Regions from separate parts of the Streptomyces sp. NPDC023723 genome, predicted to be linked through region 1. Evidence: riboswitches for the same ligand, from Rfam matches in the RefSeq annotation. Region 1 holds a riboswitch; each other region holds the start of a gene.
What was found. Region 1 has a riboswitch for thiamine pyrophosphate ahead of thiO (glycine oxidase ThiO). Riboswitches for the same ligand answer to the same signal wherever they lie in the genome.
Positions count from the first base shown of each region.

Region 2: it holds a riboswitch for thiamine pyrophosphate, as region 1 does, so the genes downstream of both, thiC (phosphomethylpyrimidine synthase ThiC) here and thiO (glycine oxidase ThiO) in region 1, are expected to answer to the same signal.
Region 3: it holds a riboswitch for thiamine pyrophosphate, as region 1 does, so the genes downstream of both, AB0G32_RS16825 (thiamine ABC transporter substrate-binding protein) here and thiO (glycine oxidase ThiO) in region 1, are expected to answer to the same signal.

Region 1 covers NZ_JBFAAP010000061.1:17,100-23,108, reverse strand. The annotation lists gene AB0G32_RS35160 (Rv2175c family DNA-binding protein) at 44-409, opposite strand; gene AB0G32_RS35155 (FAD-dependent oxidoreductase) at 559-1,797, opposite strand; gene AB0G32_RS35150 (hypothetical protein) at 1,843-2,199, opposite strand; TPP riboswitch at 2,253-2,364, shown strand; gene thiO (glycine oxidase ThiO) at 2,362-3,534, shown strand; gene thiS (sulfur carrier protein ThiS) at 3,537-3,737, shown strand; gene AB0G32_RS35135 (thiazole synthase) at 3,743-4,537, shown strand; gene pknB (Stk1 family PASTA domain-containing Ser/Thr kinase) at 4,640-6,009, shown strand, end outside.
Region 2 covers NZ_JBFAAP010000003.1:280,531-286,539, forward strand. The annotation lists gene AB0G32_RS06325 (SsgA family sporulation/cell division regulator) at 1-318, shown strand, start outside; gene AB0G32_RS06330 (YibE/F family protein) at 438-2,198, opposite strand; TPP riboswitch at 2,271-2,460, shown strand; gene thiC (phosphomethylpyrimidine synthase ThiC) at 2,453-4,225, shown strand; gene AB0G32_RS06340 (hypothetical protein) at 4,462-5,334, opposite strand; gene AB0G32_RS06345 (metallophosphoesterase) at 5,517-6,009, opposite strand, start outside.
Region 3 covers NZ_JBFAAP010000013.1:33,682-39,690, forward strand. The annotation lists gene frr (ribosome recycling factor) at 1-26, shown strand, start outside; gene AB0G32_RS16815 (phosphatidate cytidylyltransferase) at 26-1,138, shown strand; gene rlmN (23S rRNA (adenine(2503)-C(2))-methyltransferase RlmN) at 1,219-2,325, shown strand; TPP riboswitch at 2,352-2,457, shown strand; gene AB0G32_RS16825 (thiamine ABC transporter substrate-binding protein) at 2,534-3,616, shown strand; gene AB0G32_RS16830 (iron ABC transporter permease) at 3,655-5,253, shown strand; gene AB0G32_RS16835 (ABC transporter ATP-binding protein) at 5,256-6,009, shown strand, end outside.

The DNA of each region.
Region 1 (6,009 bases):
GGGCGGGCCGGTGTTCGGCCGGCCCGCGCGCCGGGCGGGTCGGTCAGACCGCCAGCGCCTGGGCGCGGCGCTTCACCTCCGTGCCGCGGTTCTCACTCAGCGCCTGGGCCGGCGTGCCGGGCAGGCTGTCGTCCGGCGTGAAGAGCCACTCCAGCATCTCCTCGTCCGTGAAGCCGTCGTCCCGCAGCAGCGTCAGCGTCCCGGACAGGCCCTTGACGACCTTGTCGTCGTCGATGAAGGCCGCGGGGACGTGCAGCGCGCGGTTCTCACCGCGGCGTACGGCGATGAGCTGGCCGTCCTTGACCAGCTGCCGGACCCGGGTCACCTCGATGTCGAACATCTCCGCGATGTCGGGCAGGGTGAGCCAGGCAGGGACGAGAGCATCGATCTTTGCGTCAATCTCGGTCACCCCTCAAGCCTGCCATCTGCCACTGACAGGCGGAAGCGGGGGCCCGGTGACCTGGGCTGTCGGGGTACGGATGCCCGCGGCGGCCGGTGCGGGTCCGGTGCGCCGGCCGGTGCGGGCGGACACCCTCACGCCGGCCCTTCCCGGTGCGGTCAGGCCGTCGCCGACTTCAGTGGCCTGGCGGGGTCGGTGAGCAGGCGCGGGTTCATCGCCGTGCCCGACTCGATCAGGCGGCGGCCCTGGGCCAGGTCCCTGGGCCGGCCCACCGCCAGCAGGGCCACGAGCCGGTTCTCGCGCAGCCAGCACACGGTCCAGGCGGGTCCGGCCGGGTCGCCGCGCCACAGGGTGGTGTCGCCGGCCGGGTGGTGTCCGGCGTACTGGACGAAGCGGCCGAACTGCTCGGACCAGAAGTACGGCACCGGGTCGTAGACCGCCGCGGGCTCCCCGGCGACGGCGCCGATGATGTCCGCGGCCACCGTGCGCGGGCCCTGGAGGGCGTTGTCCCAGTGGTGCACGAGCAGCCGCTCGCCGTAGCGGCCGGAGGGGAAGGACACGCAGTCGCCGACCGCGTGCACGTCCGGTGCGCGGGCGCGCAGGCGGTCGTCGGCCAGGACCTCGCCGTACGGGCCGAGGGCGATTCCGGAACCGGCCAGCCAGGCGGTGGCGGGCCGGGCGCCGATGCCGACGACGACCGCGCCGGCGGGCACCCGGGTGCCGTCGTCCAGGAGCACCGCGCCGGGCTCGACGTGCCGCACGCGCGCGTGGGTGCGCAGTACGGCGCCGGCGTCGGCGTACCAGTCGGCCATGGGGGCGGCGACCTCGGCGGGCAGCGCCCCGGCGAGCGGCCGGTCGGCGGCCTCCACGACGGTCACCGCGCAGCCGGCCTCCCGCGCGGCGGTGGCGAACTCGGCGCCGATCCAGCCCGCGCCGACCACCACCACGTCGTGCTGCCGGTGCAGCACCGGGCGCAGCCGTTCGGCGTCGTCCAGGGTGCGCAGCAGGTGGACGCCGGGGACCCCGTCGGCGCCGGGCAGCCGGAGCGGCTCGGCGCCGGTCGCCAGGACCAGGGCGTCGTACGGCACGGGCCCCGCGGAGGTGTCCAGCAGGTGTTCGCCGGGGCGGACGCCCACGGCCGTCAGGCCGAGCCGCAGTTCGATGCCGAGCGCCTCGAAGTCGATGTCGAAGGCGGAGCCCTCGGCGGTGCCCAGGAGCACGGCCTTGGACAGCGGGGGGCGGTCGTACGGCTGGTGCGGTTCGGCGCCGATCAGGGTCACGGTGCCGGTGAAGCCCTGTTCGCGCAGGGCGACCGCCGTCTGCACGCCGGCCATGCCCGCGCCCACGACGACCACGCGCCGCGCCGGGCCGCCCCGCTGCTGCGTCTGCTCGCTCACCTGATCACCTTAGTCAGCTGACGCGGTGTTGGTCAGGGGGCACGTTCAGTGAGCTGCTGCACAGTCGGTGACCTGTTCCACCACGCTGGTGCCGCCGCCGGGCCGCGACTCCCACCGCCAGGTCTCCGTCAGCCGCACCCGCCCGTCCGGCAGGGCGACGGCGCTCGACACGCAGTGTCCGCAGGCGGTGCTGCCGTCGGTCCGCAGCTGTACGTACCGGAAGTCGAGCCGGTCCCCCGCGCGGGTGCCCACCAGGTGGCCGCGGACCACGTCGCCGCCGGCGTACTCGGCCCAGACGGCGCCGTCCTCCTCGTGGTAGGTGAAGCGGGTGCGGGTGCCGACCTGGCCGGGTGCCTGGTCGGCGACCGGGGCGAACACGAGACCGTCGAGCGAACGGACCACGGGCGGGACGCTCCCTTACAGAGGCTGATACCGAGCAGTTAGGGTGGCCAACGTAAGGCACTCGCGGGAGCCCGGACGCACCGGGCTGAGAGGGAGGCTGGCGGCCTCCGACCGTACGAACCTGATCCGGGTCATGCCGGCGAAGGGAGGGGCTGGACGCCCATGTCAGCCATGTCAGACACGTCCGACGTGCTGGTCGTCGGGGGCGGGATCATCGGGCTGGTCACCGCGTGGCGGGCCGCGCAGAGCGGGCTGGCCACGGCGGTGGTGGACTCGGCGCCGGGCGGCGGCGCCGCGCGGGTGGCGGCCGGGATGCTGGCCGCCGTCACCGAGCTGCACTACGGCGAGCAGACCCTGCTGGCGCTGAACCTGGCGTCGGCCCGCCGCTATCCGGAGTTCGCCGCCGAACTGACCGACGCCACCGGGCACGACCTGGGCTACCGGCGGTGCGGCACGCTGGCCGTCGCGCTCGACGCCGACGACCGGGCGCACCTGCGGGAGCTGCACGCCTTCCAGCAGCGGTCGGGCCTGGCGGCCGAGTGGCTGTCGGGGCGTGACTGCCGGCGGCTGGAGCCGATGCTCGCGCCGGGCGTGCGCGGCGGGCTGCGGGTGGACGGCGACCATCAGATCGACCCCCGGCGGCTGGCGGCGGCGCTGCTGGCCGCCTGCGAGCGGGCGGGCGTGGTCTTCCACCGGAGTACGGCCGAGCGGCTCACCGTCGGCCGGGAGCGCGCGACGGGCGTCGTGACGACCGGGGGCGCCACGCTCGCGGCCGGGCGGGTGGTGCTGGCCGCCGGCAGCCTCAGCGGCCGGCTGAAGGGCGTCCCGGCGGGTGCCCTGCCGCCGGTCCGGCCCGTGAAGGGCCAGGTGCTGCGGCTGGCCATGCTCCCCGGGCGGCCGCCGCTGCTGAACCGCACCGTCCGCGCGGTGGTGCGCGGCAACCCGCTCTACCTGGTGCCCCGCGCCGACGGCGAACTCGTCGTCGGCGCCACCAGCGAGGAGCTGGGCTGGGACACCACGGTCACCGCGGGCGGCGTCTACGAGCTGCTGCGCGACGCCCACGAGCTGGTCCCGGGCATCACCGAGCTGCCGCTGACGGAGACCCTCGCGGGCCTGCGTCCCGGCTCCCCGGACAACGCGCCGCTGCTCGGCCCGACCGCCCTGGCCGGCCTGCTGCTGGCCACCGGGCACTTCCGCAACGGTGTGCTGCTCACCCCGGTCACCGGCGACGTCATGGCGCACGTGCTGACCACCGGCGAGCTGCCCGAGGAGGCCCGCCCCTTCGCCCCCGGGCGGTTCGCCGCCGCCCCCGTCCCCATGGAGCAGCCCGTATGAGCCTGCGCATCTCGGTCAACGGGGAGCCGCGCCAGGTGGCCCCCGGCACGGCGCTGGACGCCCTCGTCCAAACCCTCACCCGGGCGCCGTCCGGGGTGGCCGCCGCCCTCAACGAGACCGTCGTCCCGCGCGCGCGGTGGGCGGCCACCGCGCTGTCCGACGGCGACCGCGTCGAAGTCCTCACCGCCGTCCAAGGAGGCTGACCCAGATGGCCGACGATCCCTTCGTCCTCGGCGGTACGTCCTTCGCGTCCCGGCTGATCATGGGCACCGGCGGGGCGCCCAGCCTGGACGTGCTGGAGCGGTCCCTGGTGGCGTCCGGGACCGAGCTGACCACGGTCGCCATGCGGCGGGTGGACCCGTCCGTGCACGGCTCCGTGCTGTCGGTCCTTGAGCGGCTCGGCATCCGGGTGCTGCCCAACACGGCGGGCTGCTTCACCGCCGGGGAGGCGGTCCTGACCGCCCGCCTGGCGCGCGAGGCCCTCGGCACCGACCTGGTCAAACTGGAGGTCATCGCCGACGAACGCACCCTGCTGCCGGACCCGGTCGAGCTGCTGGACGCGGCCGAGACGCTGGTCGACGACGGTTTCACGGTGCTGCCGTACACCAACGACGACCCGGTGCTGGCGCGGAAGCTGGAGGACGTCGGCTGCGCGGCGGTCATGCCGCTGGGCTCGCCGATCGGGTCCGGGCTCGGCATCCGCAACCCGCACAACTTCCAGCTGATCGTCGAGCACGCGCGCGTACCGGTGATCCTGGACGCCGGGGCCGGTACGGCGTCGGACGCGGCGCTGGCGATGGAGCTGGGCTGCGCGGGCGTGATGCTCGCCTCGGCGGTGACCCGGGCGCAGGAGCCGGTGCTGATGGCGGAGGCGATGCGGCACGCGGTGGAGGGCGGCCGGCTGGCCCGGCTCGCGGGCCGGATCCCGCGCCGCCACTTCGCCGCGGCCTCCTCCCCGGTGGACGGCATGGCGGCGCTCGACCCGGAGCGGCCGGCCTTCTGAGCCGGCCGCGCCCGGTGGCCCGCGTCACAGCCGCGTCGCAGTAGCGTCCCGGCCGCGGCCGTCCACAGCCGACTGTCAGCGACGGCTCGTACACTCACCTGCGTGGACACGACCCTTCAGGACCCTCTGGTCGGGCAGCTGCTCGACGGCCGGTACCGCGTCGACGCGCGGATCGCGGTCGGCGGGATGGCCACGGTCTACCGGGCCGTGGACACCCGCCTGGACCGTGTGCTCGCGCTGAAGGTGATGCACCCGGCGCTCGCGGCCGACGGCACCTTCGTGGAGCGGTTCATCCGGGAGGCCAAGTCGGTCGCCCGGCTGGCCCACCCCAACGTGGTGCAGGTCTTCGACCAGGGCACCGACGGGGTCTACGTCTACCTGGCGATGGAGTACGTCTCCGGCTGCACCCTGCGCGACGTGCTGCGCGAGCGCGGGGCGCTCCAGCCGCGCGCGGCCCTGGACATCCTGGAGCCGGTGCTGGCCGCGCTCGGCGCCGCGCACCGCGCCGGGTTCGTGCACCGCGACATGAAGCCGGAGAACGTGCTGATCGGGGACGACGGCCGGGTCAAGGTCGCCGACTTCGGCCTGGTCCGGGCCGTGAACACGGTCACCAGCACCACCGGCGCGGTGCTGGGCACCGTCTCCTACCTGGCGCCCGAGCAGATCGAGCACGGCACCGCCGACCCGCGCGTGGACGTCTACGCCTGCGGGGTGGTCCTGTACGAGATGCTGACCGGCGCCAAGCCGCACCGGGGCGACTCCCCCGCCCAGGTGCTCTACCAGCATCTCAACGAGGACGTGCCGCCGCCGTCGGCCGCCGTGCCGGACCTGGCGTTCGAGCTGGACGAGCTGGTGGCGACGGCGACCGCGCGGCGCCCGGAGATCCGTCCGCACGACGCGGTGGCGCTGCTCGCGCTGGCCCGCGAGGCGCGCGGGACGCTCACCGCCGGCCAGCTGGACGCCGTACCGCCGCAGGCGCTGGCCGACGGACCCGGCGGCCATGACAACGCCGACGACCGTACGAGCGTCATCCCGCGCGCGCTGACCATGATCCGTCCGCTGCCGGTGAACGAGGAGGAGGCACCGCTCGCGGACGGCTACGACCGCACCAGCCGGCTGGACACCCCGCCGCCCCCGCCGCGGCGCGGCCCGGGTCTGCGCCGCGGCCCGCTCGCGGTCGTCGTCGCCGTGCTGCTGGCGCTCGGCGTCGGCGCGGGCGTCTGGTACATCAACTCGGGCCAGTTCACCGAGGTCCCGCCGCTGCTGGAGAAGACCGAGGCGCAGGCCGAGGACCGGCTGGAGCAGGCCGGTCTGGACGTCGGCGACGTCAAGCACGCGTACAGCGACACGGTGGAGCGCGGCGCGGTGATCAGCACCGACCCGACGGCGGGCACCCGGATCCGGAACAACGACTCGGTGTCGTTCACCGTCTCCGACGGCCCCCGGACGGTGAAGCTGGCCGATGTGGCGGG
Region 2 (6,009 bases), on a different contig from region 1:
TTCCACCTGCCCGGTGACGCCCCGGTGACCTGGGCCTTCGGACGCGAGCTGCTGATCGACGGGGTCGGCCGGCCCTGCGGCGACGGCGATGTGCGCATCTCTCCCGTCGATCCCGAGCCGCTGGCCGAAGTGCTGATCCGCCTTCAGGTCGGCGCCGACCAGGCGTTGTTCCGGTCCTCGGCGGCACCGCTGGTGGCCTTCCTCGACCGCACCGACAAACTGGTGCCGCTGGGCCAGGAGGGGGTGCTCGCCGACTTCGACGCACACCTCGACGAGGCGCTGGACCGCATCCTGGCCGAGGAACAGAGCGCGGGCTGAAGCGTTCCGGCAGTCCTGAGGCGGTGGCGTAACGCTTCGCCGGATGCCGTCCACCGTGCCGGAACGATCCTGCAAGCCGGTCCGGGCGCCGCGGCCGGCGGCCGGGCCCGGCGCCCCCGTCACCGCTTGCGGCGGCGCCCCCGGCCCCCGCGAGCCGCGGCCGGGGCGGCCGGGGCGGGAGTCCCCGCCGGGGCGGCGCCGGGGCCGGGCCGGTCGGCGGCGACGACGAGCGCCGCGAGCGCGGTGGTCACCGGCACCGAAGCCACCAGGCCGATGGAACCGACCAGGGTGCGCACGATCTCCTCCGCGACCAGCTCGCTGTTGGCCACCGAGCCGACGCTGCTCTGCGCGATCGAGAACAGCAGCAGCAACGGCAGCGCGGCGCCCGCGTAGGCGAGGACGAGTGTGTTGACCACGGACGCGATGTGGTCCCGGCCGATCCGGATGCCCGCGCGGTAAAGGCCCCGCCGACCCAGCGCCGGATTGGCCTCGTGCAGCTCCCAGACCACCGAGGTCTGCGTCACCGTCACATCGTCCAGCACACCGAGCGAACCGATGATGACCCCCGCCAGCAGCAGACCGCTCATGTCGATCGACGGGTACAGACCGTGGATCAGACCCGTGTTGTCGTCCGTGTCCCCGGTCAGCGCGGCCCAGCCGATGAAGAGCGAACCGAGGACGCCGATCAGCACCAGCGAGACCAGCGTGCCGAGCACCGCCACGGAGGTGCGGGCCGAAAGACCGTGGCACAGATACAGGGCGATCAGCATGATGGCGCTCGACCCGATCACCGCCACGAGCAGCGGGTTCGAACCCTGGAGGATCGCGGGCAGGATGAAGAAGTTCAGCACCAGGAAGCTGATCGCCAGCGCGACCAGCGCCATCACACCCCGCAGCCGCCCGACGACCACGACGGCGAGCGCGAAGATCCCGGCCAGCAGCGCCATCGGGAGGCTGCGGTTGATGTCGGAGACCGAGTACTGGAGGTCCTTCGGCGCGGAGGGCTCGTAGGAGACCACCACCTTCTGGCCTTGGCTCAGCTGCCGGGACTGGTCCGGCTGCACGATCTCGGTGAACGTACGGCCCTTGTCCTTGCCCGTGTCGACCCGGATCGTCGCCTTCTTGCAGGTGCCGCTCTCCTGCTGCTGCGCCGAGGAGCCCTCCGCGGTGGACGTGTCGCCGGTGGCGGGGACGTTGGAGCCGTTGACGTCCTGGCAGCTCATCGACGTCACCTTGGTGACCGTGGCCTGCTGCGTCTGCCGGTCGAAGCCCACCCCGGTGCGTTCGTGGGCCGGCGCGCCGCCCGGCCACAGCAGGGCGAGCCCCACCACCACGGCCGCGGCGAAGGGAACCAGGACCGCGGCGATGACCTTGCGCAGGTGGCGGGAGACGGGGGCGGCCGGGCCGTGACTGTGCGAGTGACCGTGTCCGCCGACGGGGCCGTGCCCGCCGTCACCCGGGCCGTGACCGTCCCCCGGACCTTGATTGCTGCCTCCAGGGCCGTGACTGTCTCCTGGACCTTGATTGCTGCCTCCAGGGCCGTGACCGTCCCCTGATCCGTGACCACCGCCCGCTGGACCGTGAACACCGCCCCCTGGACCCTGACCGCCCTGACTGCCATGACCGCCGCCGTGGCCGAGTCTGAGGCCGTGTCCTTCGCCCCCGGGTACGGGACCCCGCCCGTCGCCCAGCCCCGGCCCCCGCCCCGCCCCGCCGTGTCCGTACCCCTGTTGCGGCCCCGGGGCGGGCGCCCGGCCATGCCCGCGGTCCTCGGCGGCGGAGCCGTCTTCGCCCCAGGAGCCGCTGCCGTCGCCGCCGCCCGGGCCCGGTCCGCGGCGTGGTTCGGGCGGCGGAAAAGAAGGACGCTGCGTCGTGGTCACGGCCCGATCATCGCAAGAACGAAGGGGGCCCTCTGGTCACCGCGCCCGAATTGACGCTAGCGTGGAGGCACCTTTTGTACACGCGGGAGCTCGGAGCACCGGGCTGAGAGGGCGCTGACCTCCGTCCCAGCGATGTTTCACGGGAAACATCACCGAAGTTGGGTGATGTTCCCCACGAAGCGTCGGCAGACGGATACCGCTGCGTCGACCGCCGAACCTGTTACCGGGTAATGCCGGCGTAGGGAGTAGGTCTCATGACCATCAGGGACGCACGCACGCCTGCCTCCGTTCAGAACGAGGCCGGGAAGTCCATCGGCTGGCACAAGGCGTATGTCGAGGGTTCGCGCCCCGGCCTGCGGGTGCCGGTCCGTCAGGTGCACCTCACCAACGGGCAGTCGGTCACCCTGTACGACACCTCGGGCCCGTACACCGACCCGCTCGTCGACACCGATGTGCGCCGGGGGCTGCCCCCGCTGCGCGAGAACTGGATCATCGCCCGCGGTGACACTGAGGAGTACCCGGGCCGCCCCGTCCGCCCCGAGGACGACGGCGTCAAGCACACCTCGCCGCGCGGCGGTCTGCGCAACCTGGACGCGGTCTTCCCCGGTCGCCCCCGCCAGCCCCGGCGCGCCCGCGGCCAACAGGCGGTGACACAGCTCGCGTACGCGCGCCGCGGCGAGATCACCCCGGAGATGGAGTACGTGGCCGTCCGGGAGAACGTCGCGCCGGAGGTCGTACGCGAGGAGATCGCGGCGGGCCGGGCGGTCCTTCCGGCCAACGTCAACCACCCGGAGATCGAGCCGATGATCATCGGCAAGCGGTTCCTGGTGAAGGTCAACGCCAATATCGGCAACTCGGCGGTCACGTCCTCCATCGAGGAGGAGGTCGAGAAGATGACCTGGGCGACCCGCTGGGGCGCCGACACGGTCATGGACCTGTCCACCGGCCGCAACATCCACACCACCCGCGAGTGGGTGCTGCGCAACTCCCCCGTGCCCATCGGCACGGTCCCGCTCTACCAGGCACTGGAGAAGGTCGACGGCCGGGCGGAGGAGCTGACCTGGGAGGTCTACAAGGACACGGTGATCGAACAGGCCGAGCAGGGCGTGGACTACATGACGGTCCACGCGGGCGTACGCCTGCCGTACGTGCCGCTGACCGCCAACCGGAAGACCGGCATCGTCTCGCGCGGCGGCTCGATCATGGCGGCCTGGTGCCTGGCGCACCACAAGGAGTCGTTCCTGTACGAGCACTTCGAGGAGCTGTGCGAGATCCTCGCCGCCTACGACGTCACGTACTCGCTCGGCGACGGTCTTCGGCCGGGGTCGATCGCGGACGCCAACGACGAGGCGCAGTTCGCGGAGTTGCGCACGCTCGGGGAACTCAACACGATCGCCAAGCGTTTCAACGTACAGACCATGATCGAAGGCCCGGGACATGTCCCGATGCACAAGATCAAGGAGAACATCGACCTTCAGCAGGAGATCTGCGATGAAGCTCCGTTCTATACGCTCGGCCCGCTGACCACCGACGTCGCGCCGGCCTACGACCACATCACCTCCGGCATCGGTGCCGCGATGATCGCCTGGTGGGGCACGGCGATGCTCTGCTACGTCACGCCCAAGGAGCACCTGGGCCTGCCCAACCGGGACGACGTGAAGACCGGGGTCATCACCTACAAGATCGCCGCGCACGCCGCCGACCTCGCCAAGGGACACCCGGGCGCGCAGGAGTGGGACGACGCGCTGTCCGATGCCCGGTTCGAGTTCCGGTGGGAGGACCAGTTCAACCTCGCCCTCGACCCGGACACGGCACGGGAGTTCCACGACGAGACGCTGCCGGCCGAGCCTGCCAAGACGGCGCACTTCTGCTCGATGTGCGGGCCGAAGTTCTGCTCGATGAAGATCTCCCAGGACATCCGCCGCGAGCACGGTGGCGGCAAGGGGGAGATCGAGGCGGGCATGGCGCAGAAGTCGAAGGAGTTCGCGGAGGCGGGCAACCGCGTCTATCTGCCGATCGCGGACTGACCCGGCTGGCCCGGCTGACTCGACCGACCGGCTGACTCGGCCGACTCGACCGATCCGGCCGACCCGGGCTGACCCGGGGTGCCCCGGCTGACCCGGGGTGCCCCGGTCGACCCGCCGGCCAACCCGGCCGACCGGTCCGGTGAGTGGCGGGAGAGGGAAGTCCTCCGGTCCCGGTGCGCCACCGACGTGCGCTCCCCCTGGGCGGGACCCGCCCGCCGGGGAGCGCACACCGGTGGTCACTCGGGCCGGTGCTCCGGGCCGCCGAAGTCCGGGCTGGAGTAGTCCGGGCTCGAGTAGCTCGGGCGTGGACCGGCGGTGGATCCTTCGTCGGGGCTGGAGAAGCCGGGGCGGCCATAGCCGAGCTGCGGCATCCGGCCGGCCGGTGCGGACGGCCCCGTACCGCCCGGCGCCGACGCCGCCGCCGGATCGGCCAGGGCGTCCCGCAGGAACGGCACGATGCCCTGTTCCAGCAGGGCTTCGCGCCAGGCTTCCCTGGCCCGTGTCACCTCCCCGTCGCGTTCGCCGTACGCCGCGGCCTCGGCCGAGGGACGGTTGCGCAGCGCGGTGGTCAGCAGACCGACAGCGGCGACCAGGATCGTGATCGCGGTCAGGGCGCCGAACACCCACCCGGCGGTGAGCATGGTCCGGGCGAACGCCTGCTCCGGGTCGATCATCTTCAGGATGTACCCGACGAGCAGGAAGATCGCGGCGGCCGTACCGGTGAGGACGGGGGCCAGGACCGTGATGACGGCGCCCGCGCCCGCACCCGCGGTCTCGACGACCTCACCCATGGTGGCGGCGAGCCCCATCGAGTGCGTACCGGACTCGGTGGCACCCGGTTCGCGGGCGGACGACGGCGAGGCGGACGACGCCGGCTGGCGCAGTTCCTCGCGGACCTTCACATAGTGCTGGTACTCGGTCGCCGCCGCCGCGGTGATCAGGGCGGTGGCGCTGAGCGCCATGGTGCGCAGTTGTTCCGAGTTGAGCCGCTGTCCCACAGCGGCCAGTTCCGGGCGGTGTGGTGCGGAGCGCAGCGCCTCGTTGAGAACCCGCTCGTACTCTTGGCGGTCCTCGCTCAACAGGTGCTGCGGAACGCTGTTCATGTGCATCCCCCGATGCTCCGTAGGGCTTGGGGCTCGCATGCCAACGAGCCGTCGGGCAGAAACGGAGGGGAGCCTGCTACGGATAAGCCGATGGTAGAGCGGTGACGGCGCGGGGTGACAGGGGGTTTCCAGAAATTGGGTGCCGGCCCGGACATCCGCCAAGTGGGCCCGGACCGCCCGGGAAGCCCTCAGTCGGTCATCGGCAGTTGCTGGACCAGCAGTTTTCCGGCCATGGTCACGCCGCCGTCCATCGCGATGGCGAGTCCCTCGGCGTAGACATGCGGTCCTTCGACCGTCGGACCGGAGTTGTCCTCGCCGTCCTCGGAGCCGACCTCACCGAGCAGATACGGGATGGGGCTGTGCCCGTGCACGATGCGGGTGCCGCCGTATGTGCCGAGCAGCGAGCGCACGGCGTCGGCGCCGCCCTCGTCGCGGAAGGAGAAGCGCTTGGTGAACTTGCGGAACAGGTCCCACACCTCGTCCGCGTCATTGCGGGTGAGCGCCTCGTGGATGGTGTCGTTGACCTCTTCGATGGAACCGCCGTAGTCGAGGTAGGCGGTGGTGTCGGAGTGCACGAGGAGGTGGCCGTCGACCTCCTCCACGGCGTCCAGGCGGGCCATCCACTGAAGGTGGTGGTCCTGGAGGCGGTCCATGTCGGTCTTCTGGCCGCCGTTGAGCAGC
Region 3 (6,009 bases), on a different contig from region 1:
AGGAAGCGGAGCTGCTCGAGGTCTGATGAACGACTCTTCCTGGGGGGCGCCGCCACAAGCCGGGTACTGGGGGCCGTCCGAGCAGGGACCTGTCCAGGGGGCTGCCCCGGCGGGTCCCGCCTACGATGCGCTGTACGCGCAGCAGACTCGCCCCATGCCCATCGTGCCCGACGACGTACCCGACTTCGGCGCAGACCAGGATGACGACCGGGGGGCCGGCCGGCAGGGCGGTCCCTCGTTCCGCGACCCGACCGCGCCGACCGCGCCGCAGAATCCGGAGCCCATGCCTGCCGCCCCGCAGCCGGCGCCCCCGCCGCAGAAGAAGAGCGCGGGGCGCGACCTGGGTGCGGCCATAGGGGTCGGGGTCGGGCTCGGCGCGGTGATCGTCGCGTCGCTGTTCTTCGTCAAGGCCGTCTTCGTGGGCGTCATCGTCGTCGCCGTCGTGGTCGGGCTGTGGGAGCTGACCAAGCGGCTGGACGAGCGCAAGGGCATCCACGCGCCGCTCGTGCCGCTCGCGGTCGGCGGCGCGGCGATGGTGATCGCCGGGTATGTGCGGGGCGCCGACGGCGCGTGGATCGCCATGGCGCTCACCGCGCTCGCCGTCCTTCTGTGGCGGATGACGCGGCCGCCGCAGGACTATCTGCGGGACGTCACGGCGGGTGTCTTCGCGGCGTTCTACGTGCCGTTCCTGGCCACGTTCGTCGCCATGATGCTCGCGGCCGACGACGGCCCGTGGCGGGTGCTGGTCTTCCTGATACTGACCGTCGTCAGCGACACCGGCGCCTACGCGGTCGGCTGGCGTTTCGGCCGGACCAAGCTCGCGCCGCGCATCAGCCCCGGCAAGACCCGCGAGGGCCTGGTCGGCGCGGTGACCTTCGCGATGGCGGCGGGCGCGCTGTGCACGCACTTCCTGATCGACGGCGGCGCCTGGTGGCAGGGCCTGCTCCTCGGCCTGGCCGTCGCGGTCAGCGCCACCCTGGGCGACCTCGGCGAGTCGATGATCAAGCGCGACCTCGGCATCAAGGACATGGGCACGCTGCTGCCGGGCCACGGCGGCATCATGGACCGGCTGGACTCCTTGCTGCCGACGGCTCCCGTGGCCTGGCTGCTGTTGGTGATCTTCGTCGGCTCGGGCTGACCTGCGGTTCGCGCACCGAGGGGCCCGTTGTCCACAGGGTGGCGGGCTCCTCTTCGTACGTCTGCGACACTGGACGGGCTATGCCTGCACCCGGAGAACTCACTTTCGTCGCCCCGCGCGGAGCCAAGAAGCCGCCGCGGCATCTCGCCGACCTCACGCCCGCCGAGCGCAAGGAGGCGGTCGCCGCGGCCGGTGAGAAGGCGTTCCGCGCCAAGCAGCTCTCGCAGCACTACTTCGCGCGGTACGCGCACGAACCGGAGCAGTGGACCGACATCCCGGCCGGTTCGCGGGAGAAGCTCCGCGAGGCGCTGCTGCCCGAGCTGATGACCGTCGTACGGCATCTGTCGACGGACGAGGGGACCACCCGCAAGACGCTGTGGCGGCTGTTCGACGGCACGCTCGTCGAGTCGGTGCTCATGCGCTACCCGGACCGGGTGACCATGTGCATCAGCTCGCAGGCGGGCTGCGGCATGAACTGCCCGTTCTGCGCCACCGGACAGGCCGGTCTTGACCGGAACCTGTCGACCGCCGAGATCGTGCACCAGATCGTGGACGGCATGCGGGCGCTCAGGGACGGAGAGGTTCCGGGAGGGCCGGCGCGGCTGAGCAACATCGTCTTCATGGGGATGGGCGAGCCGCTCGCCAACTACAACCGGGTGGTGGGCGCCATCCGGCGGCTGACCGACCCCGAGCCCGACGGTGTGGGCCTGTCGCAGCGGGGCATCACCGTGTCGACGGTCGGTCTGGTGCCGGCCATCCACCGCTTCTCCGACGAGGGCTTCAAGTGCCGGCTCGCCATCTCGCTGCACGCCCCCGACGACGAGCTGCGCGACACCCTGGTGCCGGTGAACACCCGGTGGAAGGTGCGCGAGGTGCTGGACGCCGGGTTCGAGTACTCCGCGCGGTCCGGACGCCGGCTGTCCATCGAGTACGCGCTGATCCGGGACATCAACGACCAGGCCTGGCGCGGTGACCGGCTCGGCCGGCTGCTCAAGGGCAAGCCGGTACACGTCAACCTCATCCCGCTGAACCCGACCCCGGGCTCGAAGTGGACCGCCTCGCGGCCCGCGGACGAGAAGGCGTTCGTCGAGGCCATCGCGGCGCACGGGGTGCCGGTGACGGTCCGGGACACGCGCGGGCAGGAGATCGACGGGGCGTGTGGCCAGCTCGCCGCCGGCGAGCGGTAACCTGACCGACGTAAGAACACATCTTAATATTCCGACAGGGGAGCGCCACAGCGCTGAGAGTGCGGCACCGGCCGCAGACCCTCCGAACCTGGCCCAGGTCATTCTGGGTAGGGAGATCGGTCATCACTCGAGCTGTTGCGCCCTGCCCGGGATCCGCGAGGAACCCGGGCAGGGCCGCGTCTTCTCCTGGACGTCCCAGGAGGAATCAGTGAGCATCACCAAGAAGAGCGTGGCCGCGGCGGCCGTCGGGCTGGGCCTGGTCGCGCTGTCCGCGTGCGGGTCGTCGGCCGGCGACGAGGCGGGCGGGGACAGCAAGACCGTGACGCTCGTCAGCCATGACTCGTGGGCCGCGTCGAAGAGCGTCATCGCCGCGTTCGAGAAGGAGTCCGGGTACCAGGTCAAGGTCCTGGAGGACGGCGACGCCGGGCAGGCCGTCAACAAGGCGATCCTGACCAAGGACAACCCGCAGGGCGACGTCTTCTTCGGCGTCGACAACACGCTGCTCTCCCGCGCCCTCGACAACGGGCTGTTCCAGCCGTACGAGGCGAACGGCCTGGACCGGGTCGACGAGCAGTACCAGCTGGACGCCGGCCGGCACCGGGTCACGCCGGTCGACTACGGCGACATCTGCGTCAACTACGACAAGGCGTACTTCAGCGAGCACGGGATCGATCCGCCGGCCTCCTTCGCCGACCTGGTCAAGCCCGCGTACAAGGACCTGCTCGTCACCGAGAACGCCGGTACGTCGTCGCCGGGGCTCGGGTTCCTGCTCGGGACCGCCGCCGCGTACGGGGACGACGGCTGGGCGGCGTACTGGAAGAAGCTCCGGGCCAACGGCGTCAAGGTGGTCGACGGGTGGGAGCAGGCGTACAACGAGGAGTTCTCCGGGTCGGCCGGTGGGAAGAAGGCCGGCGGGGACCGGCCGCTGGTCGTGTCCTACGCCTCCTCGCCGCCGGTCGAGGTGGTCTACGCCGACCCGCAGCCCAAGACCGCGCCCACCGGCGTCGCGACCGGCACCTGCTTCCGGCAGACCGAGTTCGCGGGGCTGCTGAGCAACGCGAAGAACCCCGAGGGCGGCAAGGCGTTCCTCGACTTCCTGCTCAGCGAGAAGTTCCAGGAGGACATGCCGCTCAACATGTTCGTCAACCCGGTTGTCGGTGACGCGAAGCTGCCCGCTGTCTACACGGACAACATGCCGGACGTCACCGACCCCGAGACCATGGCACCGGCGAAGATCGCCGCCAACCGGGACGACTGGGTCAAGTCGTGGACCTCGCTCGTACTGCAGTGAGGGCCGCGCGCCGGGGGAGCGCCGCGCGGCTCGGGCTGATGGCCATGCCGGTGGCGTTCTTCGCCGTCTTCTTCGCCTGGCCGGTGGCCGCGATCGTGGCGCGCGGGCTGAAGGACGACGGCGGCTGGCACCTCGGCCGGATCGCCGAGGTGGTCGCCGCCTCGGACGTCCGGCACGTGCTGTGGTTCACCACCTGGCAGGCGCTGGCCTCCACCGCGCTCACCCTGCTGGTCGCGCTGCCGGGCGCGTACGTCTTCGCCCGGCTGGACTTCCCCGGCAAGCAGGCGCTGCGGGCCGTGGTCACGGTGCCGTTCGTGCTGCCGACCGTCGTGGTCGGTACGGCGTTCCTGGCGCTGGTCGGGCGCGGCGGGCTGCTCGACGACCTGTGGGGCGTCCGGCTGGACACCACCGTGTGGGCGATCCTGCTGGCGCATGTCTTCTTCAACTACGCCGTCGTGATCCGTACCGTCGGCGGGCTGTGGGCGCAGCTCGACCCGCGGCAGGAGGAGGCCGCCCGGATGCTCGGGGCGTCACCGTTCGCCGCCTGGCGGCGGGTCACGCTGCCGGCGCTGGCGCCCGCCGTGGCCGCCGCCGCGCTGATGGTGTTCCTGTTCACCTTCACCTCCTTCGGTGTCGTGCAGATCCTCGGCGGGCCCGCCTTCGCCACCCTGGAGGTGGAGATCTACCGGCAGACCTCGCAGCTGTTCGACCTGTCCACGGCGGCCGTGCTGACCCTGGTCCAGTTCGGCGCGGTCGCCGCGATCCTCGCCGTGCACGCCTGGACGGTACGGCGGCGGGAGACGGCGCTGCGGCTGGTGGACGCCTCGACGACCGCGCGCCGGCCGCGCGGGGCCGGGCAGTGGGGGCTGCTGGCCGGGGTGCTGGCCACCGTCGCCGTACTGGTCCTGCTGCCGCTGGCGGTGCTGGTGCGGCGGTCGCTCGACGGCGGCTTCGGCTACTACCGGGCGCTCACCCACGAGGACGGCGGCACCTTCCTCGTGCCGCCGATCGACGCCATCGGCAACTCGCTCGAGTACGCCGTCGCCGCCACCGCGATCGCCATGGTGATCGGCGGGCTCGCGGCCACCGCGCTGACCCGGCGGGACGCGGGCCGTCTGGTCCGCGGCTTCGACGCGCTGCTGATGCTGCCGCTCGGGGTGTCGGCGGTGACGGTCGGGTTCGGGTTCCTGATCGCGCTGGACGAACCGCCACTGGACCTGCGCTCCTCGTGGCTCCTGGTCCCGCTGGCACAGGCGCTGGTCGGGGTGCCGTTCGTGGTGCGGACCATGCTGCCGGTGCTGCGGGCGGTGGACGGGCGGCTGCGGGAGGCGGCGGCGGTGCTCGGGGCGTCGCCCTGGCGGGTGTGGCGGGAGGTGGACCTGCCGATGGTGCGGCGGGCGCTGCTGGTCGCGGCCGGGTTCGCGTTCGCGGTGTCGCTCGGGGAGTTCGGCGCGACGGTGTTCATCGCGCGGCCCGACAGTCCGACGCTGCCGGTGGCCGTGGCCCGGCTGCTGGGCCGCCCCGGCGACCTGAACTACGGCCAGGCGATGGCCCTTTCGACGATTCTGATGCTGGTGTGCGCGGTGGCCCTGCTGGTGCTGGAGCGGCTGCGGACCGACCGGAGCGGGGAGTTCTGAGCATGCTGAGCCTGCGCGAGGTGACCGTCCGCTTCGGCGGGCGGGCCGTACTGGACGCCGTCGACCTGGAGGTGGCCGAGCACGAGGTGGTGTGTGTGCTCGGGCCCAGCGGCAGCGGCAAGTCGACGCTGCTGCGGGTGGTCGCCGGGCTCCAGGTGCCGGCCGCCGGGCGGGTGCTGCTCGACGGGCGGGACCAGAGCGGCGTACCCGCGCACCGGCGCGAGGTCGGCCTGATGTTCCAGGACCACCAGTTGTTCCCGCAGCGGGACGTGGCCGGGAACGTCGCCTTCGGACCCCGGATGCGGGGTGCCGCGCGCGCCGAACAGCAGGAGCGGGTCGCGGAGCTGCTGGCGCTGGTCGGGCTGCCGGACGCCGGGCGGCGGTCGGTGGCCGCGCTGTCCGGCGGTGAGCAGCAGCGTGTCGCGCTGGCCCGGGCGCTGGCGGCCCGGCCCCGGCTGCTGATGCTGGACGAGCCGCTCGGCCAGCTCGACCGCTCGCTGCGGGAGCGGCTGGTGGTGGAACTGCGGGAGCTGTTCGGCCGGTTGGGCACCACGGTGCTGGCGGTGACGCACGACCAGGGTGAGGCGTTCGCGCTGGCCGACCGGGTGGTGGTGATGCGGGACGGGCGGATCGCCCAGCAGGGCACGCCGCTTCAGGTGTGGCAGCGGCCCGCCGACGCGTTCGTCGCCCGGTTCCTCGGCTTCGACAACGTCGTCGGGGCGACCGTCGCCGGGACGGCCGCCGACACCCCCTGGG